3 regions of the Peribacillus sp. FSL M8-0224 genome follow, and region 3 is predicted to be linked to each of the others. Evidence: riboswitches for the same ligand, from Rfam matches in the RefSeq annotation. Region 3 holds a riboswitch; each other region holds the start of a gene.
What was found. Region 3 has a riboswitch for cyclic di-AMP ahead of MKX49_RS27160 (cation:dicarboxylate symporter family transporter). Riboswitches for the same ligand answer to the same signal wherever they lie in the genome.
Positions count from the first base shown of each region.

Region 1: linked by a shared signal. The riboswitch ahead of MKX49_RS22005 (TrkH family potassium uptake protein) and the one ahead of MKX49_RS27160 (cation:dicarboxylate symporter family transporter) in region 3 are both predicted to bind cyclic di-AMP.
Region 2: linked by a shared signal. The riboswitch ahead of MKX49_RS02605 (APC family permease) and the one ahead of MKX49_RS27160 (cation:dicarboxylate symporter family transporter) in region 3 are both predicted to bind cyclic di-AMP.

Region 1 is NZ_JBBOOJ010000001.1:4,541,432-4,546,830, forward strand. It holds gene MKX49_RS21990 (TetR/AcrR family transcriptional regulator) at 1-111, shown strand, start outside; gene MKX49_RS21995 (MFS transporter) at 152-1,405, opposite strand; gene MKX49_RS22000 (hypothetical protein) at 1,756-1,947, opposite strand; cyclic di-AMP (ydaO/yuaA leader) riboswitch at 2,277-2,419, shown strand; gene MKX49_RS22005 (TrkH family potassium uptake protein) at 2,572-3,897, shown strand; gene MKX49_RS22010 (potassium channel family protein) at 3,921-4,577, shown strand; gene MKX49_RS22015 (STAS domain-containing protein) at 4,698-5,399, opposite strand, start outside.
Region 2 is NZ_JBBOOJ010000001.1:541,657-547,055, reverse strand. It holds gene MKX49_RS02605 (APC family permease) at 1-1,802, opposite strand, end outside; cyclic di-AMP (ydaO/yuaA leader) riboswitch at 1,940-2,085, opposite strand; gene MKX49_RS02600 (GtrA family protein) at 2,436-2,891, opposite strand; gene MKX49_RS02595 (glycosyltransferase family 2 protein) at 2,851-3,873, opposite strand; gene MKX49_RS02590 (DUF6044 family protein) at 3,889-5,399, opposite strand, start outside.
Region 3 is NZ_JBBOOJ010000001.1:5,560,695-5,566,093, forward strand. It holds gene MKX49_RS27155 (efflux RND transporter periplasmic adaptor subunit) at 1-871, shown strand, start outside; cyclic di-AMP (ydaO/yuaA leader) riboswitch at 1,070-1,217, shown strand; gene MKX49_RS27160 (cation:dicarboxylate symporter family transporter) at 1,391-2,653, shown strand; gene MKX49_RS27165 (hypothetical protein) at 2,677-2,856, opposite strand; gene MKX49_RS27170 (hypothetical protein) at 3,185-3,967, shown strand; gene MKX49_RS27175 (D-alanine--D-alanine ligase) at 4,510-5,399, shown strand, end outside.

The sequences.
Region 1 (5,399 bases), 1.0 Mb from region 3:
GTGATTACGGAGTGGCTGGAGAACTGTGAAGAACAAACGGTGGAAGTAATGGCGAAAATCCATTTTCAAATCTTGAACTTCATCAGCCAATTGCGCACATTCATCCAATGAACGATTCATCAACGGCATATCAACATGCCTACAAATCGGATTACATCTTTTCCTTCGCTTCTATCTCTACATCACCAACGGAATAATACCTGCTCTTGGAGGTCTTCATACTAAGCATCGACAACCATATGGATAAAGCGAACATGATCAGGGAACCTGAAATCACCACGAACCGAATCGAAATGAAATGGGCTGAAACACCAACGATTGCGGTAGTAATGATGATCAATAAAGCTTCTAACAAGCCAAAAACACTTCCGACCCTGCCCATGATTTCCACAGGAATATTATTTTGATAAAAGGTTTGAAAGCCAGTGTTGGCAAAAGCCAATGCAAAGGCAATGATGAAAAATCCGATGGCGGCCAGTGAAAAGGAATTCGAAAAGGCAAAGATCATATAACCTATCGAGACAAATAAAGATCCAAGACCAATCATGTGCGAGATTTTCACTTTACTGATGAATACGGCATTGACTATGGCACCAACAATGATGCCTGCCCCGGCGACGCTTACAAGGAATCCGTAATCGCTGTCCGACAAACGGAGCACGGCCTTGGCAAACGCAGCTTCTTGGGAATCGATGGCCGTTTCCATCACCACCATGCAGCTGAATAAGAAATAAATGAGCATGATATAGGAAGATTTCCGGCTGAAGTCCAGGACGATGCCCCAATCCTTTTTCATGATGGTCCAAGACAGGTAATGATTGGATTGTTCAAGGCGATGATCCTTTTCAAGATTAGGCATGAATAGAGTGATGATACCGGATAACAATAAGGCAGCCGCGTTAATATAAATCGCTAAAACGGGCGTACCGATCAAGAAAAGGATACCCGCTAGCGCCGGTCCAATCAAAAAAGCTCCAGAATCCATTAAGCTTCGTAATGAATTAAATCGTTTCCTCTGTTCAATGGGTATTAATTTTGTTATATACGACCTAGATGCTGTTCCGAACATGGCCCCTGCCATATTGATCACGAAGACAAGGGAATACATGACCCAAATAGAAGAAGTCCAAGGCAGCAAGACTATGAATACCGTGCGAAATAGGTCAAGTGCCGCCATCAGGTTCCGCTTATTTATCCGGTCGATCACGCTCCCTGCCCACACATTCGTAAATATGGCAGCCATCGGTTTAACGATATAAAGTCCAGCTACCGCCAAGGCTGAACCAGTCATATCCAGAACGATTAAATTAAGGGCAATGAAATACACCCAAGAACCGAAGTTGGAGATACCTATTCCGCACAAAAGAATGGAAGGGTATTCCAGGATACCAATGCATTTTTTAATGTCATCGCTTCTCCCCCTTTGACCGAACAATAAAAACCCCGTCCCCAAAGCAATGCTTCTCGGGACGAGGTCAATTTGCGATGCCACCTTCATGTGTCACCATACATCCCCAACAATCCTCGGCTGCTCTCGGAAAGTGATTATTTCATTTTACTTTTCTTTACGTCCACATTAGGTATTACTAAATTTTAACATTAATGGTTAAATGCTGTAAATAAAGCAAAAAAACTCATTCAAAATAAATGAGTTTAAAAGCAAAACAAGATATGGATTTTTCGCTCACCGTTCCTGGATAGAACACAGGGATTACAATAATTGAATACCGCTAATGAATGTTGGAATCAGTTGATTTACCTTGGGGAAAACAATTTTAAAAACGGATTCTTTTTCTTATCCGTTATCCTTAATTCATTCATGATGATTTGATCCTCATGATCGGCTATCCATTTCCTTAGTGCATCTTTATCCTGGCATTGTGTTAAATATGTTTGGCCACCCTTGCCTGTAGCATTAATAACATATCTATTGAACGTCTTCTCCATAATTGCCCGCCTTTTTAATAAAATGTATTGAATTTAACTAATAATGTACTGCTTTTTCCTTTATCTTTTACAAAAGAAACATAATATATCTATTACAAATTTTGATTGGCAATAGCATGTTCTGCTTGAAATTATTGAATAAAGTACATCGATGCCGGTTATCATAATTGGATTAATCGAACCTATCATAATGTGCTAACTAATATTTGTCAATACGTTTTTTAAATGTAAATAAAACGTAAATTTTCAGTTTTGTTAAAGAAATATTTTTTTACGATTTAGGGGTTTACAACTGCTAAATGATGGGAGTAGAATACGTTTATCAATTTAATGCATTTCGGCCAAAACTCATGGAAAATGAGTACGGAGGACCCAATCATTTGGGGTTAATTCTGCCTTGCAGAAGGGATGAGATCAGCTCTTTCGCCATCCTACCCGTCAGCTAACTTCGTCGGCTAAAGCGAAGGAGGTCATAAGACCGCCTATTTCGGAAGCTTTTTTTGCACGCTTTTTGTAGCAATACAGCTATTCGATGTTTTCGCAGGTCTTTTTATTATGCCTTTAAAAAGATTCAAAAAGCAGATTGATGATTAAAAGTCATACAGTAGGGATGATCATTTGAGAATGACAAAATTGGATCCGCCAAAAATACTTGTACTCGGCTTTGCCATCCTGATACTTATCGGGGCCTATTTATTGACCCTGCCGATTTCCACAGAAAATGGCGATGGTCTTTCTTTTCTGGATGCTTTATTCACCTCGACTTCCGCTACATGTGTAACAGGACTGGTCGTTGTGGATACGGGATCGACCTTCACCACTTTTGGTGAGTTGGTCATCTTAACACTGATTCAGGTAGGCGGCTTAGGGTTCATGACATTTGCGACATTTTTCTTTTTATTATTAGGCAAAAAGATTTCTTTAAAAGGCAGGTTAGTTCTGCAGGAGTCGTTAAATAATCTATCCATGGCGGGTGTAGTCAGATTAGTGAAACGGCTTTTAATTTTCACGGCCATCATTGAGGGCATGGGTGCCCTTATCTTATCGATTCGCTTTTCTTTTGACATGCCAACCGGCAAGGCGATCTATTACGGTGTTTTTCATTCCGTCTCAAATTTCAATAATGCCGGCTTTGACTTAATGGGGGAATTCAGGAGTTTGACCCCATATGTATCGGATCCATTCGTAACCCTTACCGTTGCCTTCCTCATCACGTTTGGCGGGATAGGCTTTATCGTGATGAATGAACTATACGAATATCGGAATACACATCGTTTATCCGTACATACGAAGATTGTTCTGACGACTAGCTTGACCCTTACGATTGCCGGCGCGATTTTAATCTTTTTATTCGAGTACGGCAATGCCAAGACATTGCAGCCTTTATCTTTCATGGGTAAAATGCTGTCGTCTTTATTTCAATCGGTATCACCACGGACGGCAGGCTCCAACACGCTGAATATCACTGATTTAACTCAGCCTGCATTACTGCTCATCATTTTCTTGATGTTCGTTGGGGCATCACCCGGATCGACTGGCGGCGGGATTAAAACGACGACATTGGCGACGATTGCCGGAACGGTTTGGTCACAGATCAAAGGTAAGGGTGATGTGGTCTTGTTCCGCCACCGCATCGTGAGTGAAACGATTTTTAAAGCATTATCCGTTACATTCATTGGTGTATTCGTGGTTTCCATCATCTCCATTCTGCTGACCATCACTGAAAGCGGAACTGACTTTTTGATGATTTTGTTCGAAGCCACTTCAGCTTTCGCCACCGTGGGACTTTCAATGGGTTTGACCCCGGAATTATCACCTGTCGGCCGGATGCTCATCATTTTCACGATGTTTGCAGGCCGTGTTGGCCCTTTGACTTTTGCCTTTGCTATCGCCATGAGGCGCAAGCCAGATCCGTTCCGACGTCCAAAAGGGAAAATCATGATTGGTTAATAATGAATGAAGGAGTGTAAAAGATGGGAAAACGACAATACGCCGTGATAGGTTTAGGCAGATTTGGAACCAGTGTGGCCCATAGATTATATACGGCAGGCCAAGAGGTTTTGGGTATTGATGTGAACGAGGAAAGAGTCGAGAATGCGGAACTGAACGTTACCCATGCAGTCATGGCGGATACGACCGAAGAAGAGACATTGAAAGCAATCGGAATCCGTAATTTCGATTGTGTCATCGTAGCCATCGGAAATGACATGCAATCGAGCATTTTAACTACCTTGCTTTTAAAAGAGCTTGGGATCAAAAAGGTCATTGCCAAAGCACTTAATAAAAATCACGGTCAGGTGCTCACAAAAGTCGGTGCCGACTGGGTCATCTATCCTGAGAGGGATATGGGGGAACGGGTCGCGAATCAGCTCCTTTCCCCTAATATGCTGAACTATATAGAGCTTTCTAAAGAATACAATATCGAGGAAATCATCCTCCCCATGAGCATGAAGGGAAAAAGCCTCAGGGAGCTTGATTTACGGGCAAAATATAATATCAGCGTCATTGCCATCGTGAGTAATGGAGAAATTATCATAGCACCGTCACCGGATCAGGATATCCATGAAAAAGATATGCTTTTAGTGGTTGGCAATAAAGAAGATCTGGCCGTCTTTGCCAATATTGAATAAAATCCGGCAGGTTCCGGCTCTTGCTCCTTTTGAAGGCTAATACATACGAGAAGACCGCCATAAGGAGGTCTTCTCGATGAAATTTATAACGAACATGCCCGTGCCCTGGATATGTATGTATTATTTTTTCGTACTGATCGCTTGGGCAAGAGTGGACTTTATCGTCACTTTATCAAAAGGAAGTTGAAGCTTAACGGCAGTCATGGCTATTTCCGGCCGAAGTCCTGAAAGGGTTGTTTGAATTCCGATCAAATGCAAGGATTCAATCAATTGAGACAGCTGGTGTGCGGATCCGCTATCTATTGCATGAACGCCGGATAGGTCAATGAAAAGTCTGGTGACATTTTTTTCAGCGCACTTTTGTAAGGTGTTTTCAAGCAAGGACATGCCCCTCGCCGTGTCAATATCTCCTATCAGGGGAAGCAATGCCGTGTTATCTTTAAGGGAAATGATGGGTGTGCTCAATTCATCGATCGTTGCCTGTTGGGCTTTCATAATTTTATTGGCATACCTATGATTCGCTTCCGTAAACCGCTCCATCACTTCACTGATCACCTTCACCACTATCCGATACCAGGAGTTTATTTCCTCCTGTGTATATTGATCTCCATGCAATTTCACAAACCGGTCAATATAAACCAGGTATTGCTCTTGCGTACGGAAAAACTCCCTCAATATAAAATAAATGGGTGTGTTTAAATGCTGCTCATCCTGACCGATCTCTTCAATCCAATCACCAAGCTGCTTAAAGAATTCCCTCTCCTCTGTATCAAAGACCTGAAAGAAACGTAAATGGAATTCATTATTTTGCTGCTTAAGTTT
Region 2 (5,399 bases), 5.0 Mb from region 3:
GTCGTAACAACCACATTTCTTTTATAAAGTAAGTAAGCGCGAATCAGTAAACTTGATTGGTTATGAAGTATATTGTGCCAGCCCTTCTTCGGAATGAATTGGGGGATGATCACCGTAACTTTATAATTGGATTCACTAGCCTTATGTTCTACTGTATCCACAAATTTAGTTAGTGGCTGAATGATACTTCTGTAATAAGAATTCAGTGTAACAAGCCTTACATCCGGCTGCCATTTTTTCCATTTTTCTTCGAATTTCTTTTCATCATCTCTTTCAAAAGCGACATAAACGGCAATGACCTGATGTGCAGATAGAGATTTTGCATAATTTAAAGAGTTCTCAACCACATGAGTTATACCCGCAACAGGTACAATGATGATATTTCCTTCAATTGGTAAGATCGGCTCACATGTTGTAATCCTTAGTTGGTCTCCAACTGCTTCATAATGATTTCTAATTCGATGAAAAATTAAAATGATGATAGGTAAAAAAATCAAAACAGGCCAAACCTGACTAAATTTGGTTAAAAAGAATATCATCGTGACGATAAAGCTAATTATGGCACCAATTGAATTAATGGTTAATTTCATCATCCAGCCTTTTGGCTTTTCGCGAATCCATTTAACAATCATCCCGGTCTGGGATAACGTAAATGGGATGAATACACCAACCGCATAAAGCGGAATGAGATTTTCCGTATGTCCTTCAAATGCGACTATCAAGATGATGGATGCAAGTCCAAGTATGATAATTCCATTGGAATACCCTAAACGGTCCCCTCTGATCGTAAACGCCCTTGGTATGAATTTATCCTTCGCCAGATTTACCGCAAGCAAAGGGAAAGCCGAATATCCAGTATTTGCCGCAAGTATCAAGATCAATGCAGTTGTACCTTGAATGAAGAAATACATGAAATTCCGTCCAAAGATCCCTTCAGCAATCTGGGAGACGACCGTTACCTCTGCGCTAGGAACAATGCTTAAATAATAGGCTAAGAATACGATTCCCGAAAACAAAACAGCTAGTAAGGAACCCATCGCTACTAATGTTTTCGCAGCATTATTCGGTGCTGGATCTTTAAAGTTCGGGATTGCATTGGAAATCGCTTCGACTCCTGTCAATGCGGAGCTTCCTGATGCAAATGCTCTTAGCAGTATAAATAAACTGATGCCGGCTACCGGAGTCCCGATTGACGCATGCAATTCCGGTGAGACTCCTCCCGTCAGAATCTTGTAAATTCCAACCCCTATCAAGATGAACAAGGCTAAAACGAATAGGTACACCGGATAGGCCAAGACAGAGGCCGATTCCGTAACCCCCCTAAGGTTCAAGATAGTAAGTAGGATGACGAAAATAATGGCTATGAGGACATTATAGTCATGCAGGCCGGGAAAAGCGGACGTGATGGCATCCGTACCAGCGGAAACACTTACCGCGACAGTTAATATATAATCGACCAATAAGGATCCTCCAGCTATCAACCCTGGATTGACACCTAAATTGTTTTTTGAAACCACATAGGCTCCCCCACCATGTGGATAAGCGAAAATGATTTGTCTGTAGGACAAAATCAAAGCGGTTAACAGGATCAATACTCCAATCGCGATGGGGATTGAATACCAGAATGCCGCAGCACCGACCGTGATCAGGACAATCAATATTTGCTCCGGCCCATATGCAACCGAAGACAAAGCATCGGAAGATAATATCGCCAACGCCTTTGTTTTATTAAGCTTTTGTTCACCAAGTGCATTCGATTTTAAAGGTCTCCCGATCAAGAACCTCTTTATAGAAGATAACATTAAGAATTCACCACCAGTTTAATTTATAAGTTTATGTTTCCCAGCTGTAGCAAAAAACGAGACGGAACACAAAAATGCCTACAAGTCATAGCTAAATAGACCTGTAGACATCAATTTTTTTGTCTAACAAGCTCCACCTTCCTTCTCATATAACGCTTACGAGGTTAGCTGTCGGATTCGGACCTAAGAGTAGCCCTACCTTTTAAAGGATTCACCCCTTGGATTGTAAAAACAATCCCAATAACGGGTCCCCCGCACCATAAGGTTTAAGCGATTTAGAAATATGAAACTGTTGATTATCATACTCCCGTGAAATGGAAAAGTAAATGAAAATTTTGCACAGAAATAGAATTATTATTTATAAACGAGGCTTTATTCTTGACTTATATAACAAAAGTCATGCATACACATGATTCGAAGGTAGTAAAGGAGGAAAGTAAACGTCTGAAAGGAAGATATTCAAGAAGACAATGAACAAAGATAGATTCCCCAAAAGGAAAAATGAAGTAACGTGATGGATCAAGTAAAACAATCTGCCCCAGCTTGGATAGTCATTAAATCAGAATTTTCTCTTTCCGATTCCATTATTAATTCCCGTCCAATCGGGGGCATTATTCCACTGATCTACGCTAATCAGTTCCTTCCTTCTTGAATTGGCCTCAAATTGCTTTTTTTAAAGACAAAGTATTTCTGGCCAAGATAGTTAAGCACTGTATAAAAAATTGTTCCTATCAGAACAGCCAAATTTTGTTGTATGGATAAATGAACGGTTCCTTCCAGTGATTCTGCAATGGCTTGGCCTATAGAATAAGCGGCGGAATAACAAATCAGGATGACGCAAAAGAAACGGGCAACTCCTCGACGCCATTCTATATCGCTTTTAAAGGTAAAAGTCCTGTTCAAAAGAAAACTCGTTATAGCTCCCGTACCATTGCCGATAAAGGTGGAGATCCAGTAAGATAATTCAAGAACATTCATGAGAAAAAGCATGATGGAAAGTCCAACCGCTGTATTGACTATTCCAACCAATAAAAAGCGGATAAAGGAGTTAGTTTGTTTTAGATAGTTTTTCAATACTGTTCCGTTCATTGTCTAGTTGCTCCCGTTTTTTTAAATCGAGCGGATTAAATAGATCAAGATCAACAATATATTTAGGTCGGCGTTTGGATTCATTATAGATTTTACCTATATACTCCCCAATCAAGCCGACAGCAATCAACTGTAGTCCACCGATCAACCATATGGAGGTGATCAATGAGGTCCATCCAGTTTCGGTCTGCCCATAAAATTTCAACCATAAAAAGTAAGACCCAAAGAGTAAGCTAATGAAAAAGGAAAGACATCCTAGCCATAATACCAGCCGGATCGGTGTAACTGAAAAAGAAGTAATGCCATCAAGCGCAAAAGCAACCATCTTCTTAAATGGATATTTCGTTTCCCCAGCCAATCTTTCTTTACGGTCATAATAAACAGAGTCCGTCTTAAACCCAATGAGCGGTACAATCCCCCGCAAAAAAAGATTCGTTTCATCAAAACGTTCCAACTCCGTGATCGCCCTTTTGCTCATTAGCCGGAAATCGGCATGATTATAGACAAGGTTGACCCCCATCTTGTTCATCAATTTATAAAAACCTGTTGCAGATGTTCGTTTAAAGAATGAATCAAGGTCCCTTTTCTGGCGGACACCATATACGATTTCACATCCTTCATTGAATTTCCGAATGAATTCCGGGATGACTTGAATATCATCCTGTAAATCTGCATCAATGGAAATCACACAATCTGAGGCTTCCTTGGCTGTAAACAACCCAGCCAGAAGTGCATTTTGATGTCCAGCATTCCGGGAAAGCTTTAGCCCGCGAACATATTCATTATTAATCGTTTCTTTGTAAATGATCCTCCAAGTTTGATCCTTGCTCCCATCATCGACCAACAAAATTTTACTTTGACCGGAAACAACATTTTCATCGACCAACCCCCTCATCAATCCACAAAGCTGGGAAATGGTTTCCTGCAAAACGCTTTCTTCGTTATAACAAGGTACAACAATCGTTACAATCGGTGAATTCATTCTATTCCCCCCTTTTCACATGACTCTGTATAAATGAATTTTCCATACGCTTCCTTTTTTCGTAAAAACCCTATCCAGCAGCAATCCGTTTTCCTTCGCGTTGTTGATTGGGATGGCAGAAAATATATACGTACCGCCTAATCCTTTAAACGCATCCATGTTGAGGTCCAAATTTTCCAGCTCTTTCTTCGAGCCTTTCTTGAACATATAATGCTTCCCAAGCTCATCGGTAAACAGGTAACAACGTCCTCCCCATTCATCAAAGTAGATTCTGATGTTTTTATTCTTAGCCAATTCGTTTTCAATTATTTGACGAAATTGATGTTTGTAAGAAAGCGGATAAAAATTGTTATAGCTATCGAGCGTGTAAAATCCATTATATTGAGCGATTGCGGGATGCAGCCCAATGCTGGCAACACGATACTCTTCTTGTGGACGGTCTATATGATCTTTTATTTCCTGAAAAAGGCTTTCTGAATAGAACTCTTTAAAAGAGGGTTTTTTATTGTGAGTGATCTCTTCATTAAAACCCATTAAAATCAGAATTTGAATGGCGATGAAAATAGAAAGGGTTTTCTTAGCATAGTCGCTGTGTTCCCAAATGATTTTTATCGCGAGGGCAAACCCTAAGTAAATTACCATCGGCCTTAAAAAGTGAAATCTGGCAAAATTAAAGGTATCCAGGGTATGGAACCTTTCCGTTAAAGGAAGCCAGCCTTTATAAAACCAAAATGCGTACCACGCTGAGAGCATAAAATTCAAGCCGAATAAAAAAACATATACCTTCTCCTGTCTCCACAGTTTTTTGGTCAGAATAATATAAAGGGCAAAGACTGTAATCGGCAGGATGATAAGAGCATGTACAGTCATGACATGCGTATGTCCAAGAACGAAATTTTTGAAAGTAAGCTTAACGACCCAATCGAGCGGCAGCCTTGCGTGAAAATATTCATCTCTGCTGTTTGGCTCCGAATCAAAAATGAATGAAGCGACCAAACGATACTCCACCAAACCAAAAATGACGGTCATATAAACGATCGAAAGAAGAAACGTTATATTCCATCCTTTTCCCCTGATTACATCCGTTAGCCAAAGAAAACCCATTGCAACAAGGAAAAAGAAAAAGCCAAGTACGATGCTTGAATAAAGCGGTAAAAGTGTAAGGACCAAATAATTCTTCCAAGAATGATCCTTGCTGCGGATATTCAAAAAAGCCCAAAGGGCTAAAGGCATCCCAAGTGTACTGAGCATTCCCGATGGCCAAAATGGGGTAAGGGCAAAGGCTAAGGATGTTCCAACCCTAATCCAACCTGATAGTCTTCCTGTAACCAAATGTTTTTTCAATAAGATATACATACCAAAGAATGCAATAAACCTTGTTAATGCCTGGCTTATTGCATAAGCAACCATTGTCGGAAAAAGAGCATGAAGCCACACGATAATACTGAACTCACTGCCAAAAGCATTACGGGGCAGGCCATTCATAATCTGCGGAATTCTGGCGTCAATTGCACCGAATAACTCAC
Region 3 (5,399 bases):
GTCTTATCAGGGGACCGTGATCAGTGAACCTGAAGCGGCAATTGATGAATCGGTGGAAAAGAACTTGAATATTGATATAACGACAAGCTCTTCAGATCTTATTAAAAGTAACATTGAGCAAGAAATGTACAAGCAGGAACTAGAAAAAAACAGGTTGGATGAAAAAGTGAAAATGCTTGATGCTAAATTAAGTTCGATTGAGGAGCAGTCCAATGCAATTGTAACGACGAGCGAGGCTGATGGTGTCGTTAAAAATATCAATAAAAACCTGAATAATCCCATTATATCCATTGTTTCGACAAATATGGCAATTGAAGGGGATTTCTCCGAAGAGGAAATGAAAAAGGCTGAAGTGGGCATGACTATAAAAGCAAGTTCCTCTGTTTCAAAAAAGGCATTGAAAGGGAAGATAGGCCGTATCCATTCCTATCCCGCTGAAGAGCCATCATTAAAAAAAAATAACAGATTTCCATTTCAGGCTTTAATCGAACCGGAAGGCGAAGAAACGGAACCTTTGTTAGTGGGATCGAAAGTGAATCTTACTGTAATAACCAATGAGAAAGCCGGTGTACCCTCCATTCCGATAGAGGCCGTACAATACCAAAAGCAGCCTTATATTTACAAGTTGACTAATAAAGGCCATGTGGATAAACATTACATTACAAAAGGTCTTAAGGCTGAAGGGAAGCAAGAAATCATAAAGGGACCGTCTGTAGGTGACGTCATCCTGCTGAAGCCGAATGCGGCAGTGAAGAACCATTCTTATTTTATTACCCCGATTCAATTTGAAAAAGTGAAAGCTGGAACTTATAAAAAATTCACCTCTAGGGAAAAAGTAAGATATCTGTTACTTGGCATTCTGGAAAAATAACCGCTTTTTTCACAAGAGAGGTGATGTTAAATTAGGAATTAATTATATCGATATAACTTATTTGATTAAAAATCGGGAAGCGTAATTATAGATACAACAGCCTTTAATGCAGAATATTCAGACATATTAAAAGATTTTTTCTAGAACTGATGCGAATAAATATTTACAGATTATCATTTTTAGTATAATATTTTATTATAAGTTAACTCGCTTAATCTTATTCCAAGAACGGGGGACCCATTTTTGTGGATTTTATCCGCTAGGGGTGAATTCAGAAATGAAAGGGCATTTGTGTTTCCAATTCCTAACCCGACAGCTAACCTCGTCAGCGTCTTTAAGGGAACATGTGTGAATATTCACGCCAATAAGAAATCGACACATGAAGTGTCTTTTTTTTCGGCGTAAAGACAGAGTTTTTCAAAAAAAGAAAAATTACTTTCTTTTTATTAGTATCTTGTTTCCCTTACCGAGACAAAAATGTTTTTGCATCAAAGACTTTATGGAAGGTGAGGAAAGTAAATGAAGAAATTCAAATTAAGTTTAGCTAGCCAAATTTTCATTGGTTTAATTCTAGGGATTATCGTTGGTGCCATTTTTTATGGTAATGAGTCGGCCCAAAGCTTTTTACAGCCATTCGGAGACATTTTCCTACGAATGATTAAAATGATCGTAGTGCCGATCATCGTATCCAGCCTTATCGTTGCAGTTGCCGGTGTAGGTGACTTGAAAGCGGTAGGAAAACTAGGTGCTAAATCATTATCATACTTTGTTGTCGTAACTATGATAGCGATTGCTGTTGGTTTAATTTCAGCGAATATCATCCAGCCTGGTGCTGGTGTGAATATGAATAACCTGGAACAAACTGATATCTCCACATATGTTGATACAGCAGAAACTAAGCAGCATGAATCGTTCGTAGATACACTTGTACACATCGTGCCATCCAATCCAGTTAAAGCCATGGTAGAAGGCGATATGCTAGCGATAATTTTCTTCTCCGTGTTGTTTGGACTAAGTATTGCGGCCATCGGTGAAAAGGGTAAACCAGTATTCCGTTTCTTCCAAGGTGTAGCTGAAGGAATGTTCTACCTAACTAACATGGTCATGAAATTCGCTCCTATCGGTGTATTTGCACTAATCGGTGTGACTATCTCCAAGTTCGGTTTGGAATCTTTAATTCCATTAGGAAAGTTAGCGCTTTCTGTTTACGGAACAATGATCTTCTTTGTAATTGTCATTCTGGGTCTTATTGCAAAATTTGTAGGATTCAATATCTTTACTTTGATTAAACTTCTAAAAGAAGAATTGATTCTTGCTTTCTCTACTGCAAGTTCAGAAGCGGTTCTTCCGAAAATCATGGAAAAAATGGAGAAAGCGGGATGTCCGAAACATATTGCTACATTTGTTATTCCGACTGGATACTCCTTTAACCTTGATGGTTCTACATTATACCAAGCGTTAGCAGCTATCTTCATCGCTCAAATGTATGGAATCGATTTAAGCATGTATGAGCAAATCACGCTAATGCTAGTGTTAATGATCACATCCAAAGGGATTGCGGGTGTACCAGGTGTATCTTTCGTAGTTCTTTTAGCGACATTGGGAACTGTCGGTATTCCTATTGAAGGTCTTGCATTTATTGCCGGTATCGACCGTATTCTTGATATGGGACGTACAGTGGTAAACGTTATTGGTAATTCACTTGCGGCAATCGTTATCTCTAAATGGGAAGGTCAATTCAACCCTCCTTCCAAAAAAGAACTAGAACAACAAGTTTCTTGATACAAAAAATCCAGAGTGAAATGTCACTCTGGATTTTTTTTTATTGAATGAAAAAGCGCTTCCTTAATTTTTCTCGATGACTGTAAAACTCTGCTTCCTTCAGGTGTTATGGAGGGAACTACTTCTTGACGCGTCTTCCCGGATGTCAAAATACCCCCAAATTCATAAAGCCTTTCATCTTGTTTACCCCAAAACCAAATCATTTCCTCTTCCTCCCAGAAGGTCATGTGTTGTGAAATGAAACTACCTTCAGGCTTAAAAATACGTTGATTTGACTAATGTCGGGTATTTTGCGCTGGGGATCATCAGCATAAAGGGGAGCGGCCACATGAAATGAGTGAATGAATGATAAAACCATTCATGATCCATTCTTCGAATTCTATATTTTTTCCTATTGGTTAAAATGGATTTTGATTCATGTTATTTAAACGATGCAGATGATGATTAATATTGGGGTTATATAACTTACGTGAAACTCCAAAAGTTTGATAAAATAACATTATTGATTGAGAGCTCGGAGGGGGTCAGGTTATGAAGAATGATAGCAATGATATCTTATACATGTATATGCAGGCTTCCGAACGGTTTGTCCTTTTTAATGGACTCAATTTTCGTGAATTCGTCAATTCGCTTCCGTATACCTTGGATTCGATCTTATTATTGAAACATCAATTCGATGGTGGGGAATACAATTTGAATGTCCTGCTTGAGAGCGCTTCATCTGAAGCTATTGCGAAGCTCGTTAAAGAAAATGTCCGGGCATATGGAGATTTCTGTTGGATCGATTTTGAAGAAACGGAAGGGCTGGATGAATTGGATGGAAGGGAAATAGCGGAACTTTTATATTTAGGACATGCTAAAACCCATCTGGATCCCCCGTTTTTCCGTAAATTGAATAACCAATTTGTGTACCTTGCCCAGGATGATGGCTGGTTCAATAAAATTTATTTTCGTTCTCTTTCGACATATTATATGATGTTAGGAAGTCTGATTCCGCTAAAGCTGGAGCCATTAAAAGTAGAGAGGACGTGGCTTGGAATCAGAAAGAAAAAAGAGCTGACGGCGATTCCTGCAGAAATCATTGCTTCTTTGGCTCATATTCTGGCAGAGGGGCTCGTTTTTTCCTTTCGGGATGTTAAGTATACTAGAACGAAAATTGAGATACCGGCATGGGTCGTAGGGGATTATTTAAACATGGATGAGATGCATGATTCCTTTTCGGATAGAGATAGTAAGGAGCCCGATGCATTTATTATCTTCAATCGAAAAGAGAAGATTTGGGAAAGTGTTATTAAAAATACACCATCCTCCTAATTTTATTTGAATTCCTTGAACTTTTTAGGTGTAAGACTTACCGTCTCATGCATAAGAGATAAGAGAGGGTGTGGCGGTTTTATCCTGTGTTCAGTAAGTTAGTAATCATTGGAAAAGCCTCAATGATGGAAGTTTCGCTTTACCCCTCATTAACAGGCTGTAAGGAAGCCTGATGACAAATGTAATGAAAAAGAAATGTGTTGAACCAACAGCGTGTAAATGCCCGATTGCGACGCACAGGATGTGCTAGCACAGGAGTTGCCACAGGATGTGGCGGTTTTATCCTGTGTTCTGCAAAATAGTAATCATTGGAAAAGCCTCAATGATGGAAGTTTCGCTTTACCCCGCATTAACAGGCTGTAAGGATGCTCGGTGACAAATGTAATGAAAAAGAAATGTGGTGAGCCAACAGCCTGTAAATGCCCGATTGGCTCAACTAACCATCATTGGAAAAGCCTCAATGATGGAAGTTTCGCTTTATCCGTTTTAGTGTAAAGTGATACAATGAACATGGTTAAAAGAATATTGGAGGGTAATAACTCATGAAAACTAAACTTGGTTTGCTTTATGGTGGAAAATCTGCGGAGCATGAGGTTTCTATGCAGACGGCTTTAGCGGTCATTAAAGCTCTCGATTTAGCAAAGTTTGATATATATCCGATTTACATAACAAAAGATGGTTCATGGATTAATGGACCAAAGTTAACAGGTCCTGCCGAGAACGTGGAGGCATTGACATTTTCACCGGAAAAATCGAGCTCGCCTCTTGCCTTGCAAGCACATTCAACTGATGAAAATAGTGAATCAACAGGGTATGACGTAATTTTCCCATTGCTTCACGGACCGAATGGAGAAGATGGAACCGTACAAGGGATGCTGGAACTGTTGAACCTTCCTTATGTAGGGAATGGCGTTTTAGCTTCTTCAGCAGGAATGGATAAGGTCATCATGAAAAACATTTTTGCCCAGGCGGGACTTCCTCAAGTGAAATACACTTGGTTCATCCGTTCTGAATGGGAGAAGAATACTGAAAGTGCCATCAAAAAGGTAGCGGATGATTTGGGGTACCCTTGTTTTGTCAAACCTGCCAATTTAGGCTCAAGTGTCGGTATCAGCAAATGTAATGATGCTGATGAACTGGAAAAAGCGGTAGCGGAAGCTTTTCAATTCGATCGGAAGGTCATCATTGAAGAAGGGGTCATTGCTCGTGAACTCGAGTTTGGTATTCTTGGTAATGATGAACCGTCTTGTTCAGTGGCAGGCGAAATCATCCCTAAGAAAGATTTTGCCTTCTATGATTATTCAGCAAAATATGTAGACGGTAATTCAGCGATGGTCATTCCGGCGGAGATAACGGAAAGCGAGTATGCAGCTTTATCCGAAATGGCCATTACTGCCTTTAAGTCATTGGATTGCTCTGGATTGGTTCGCGC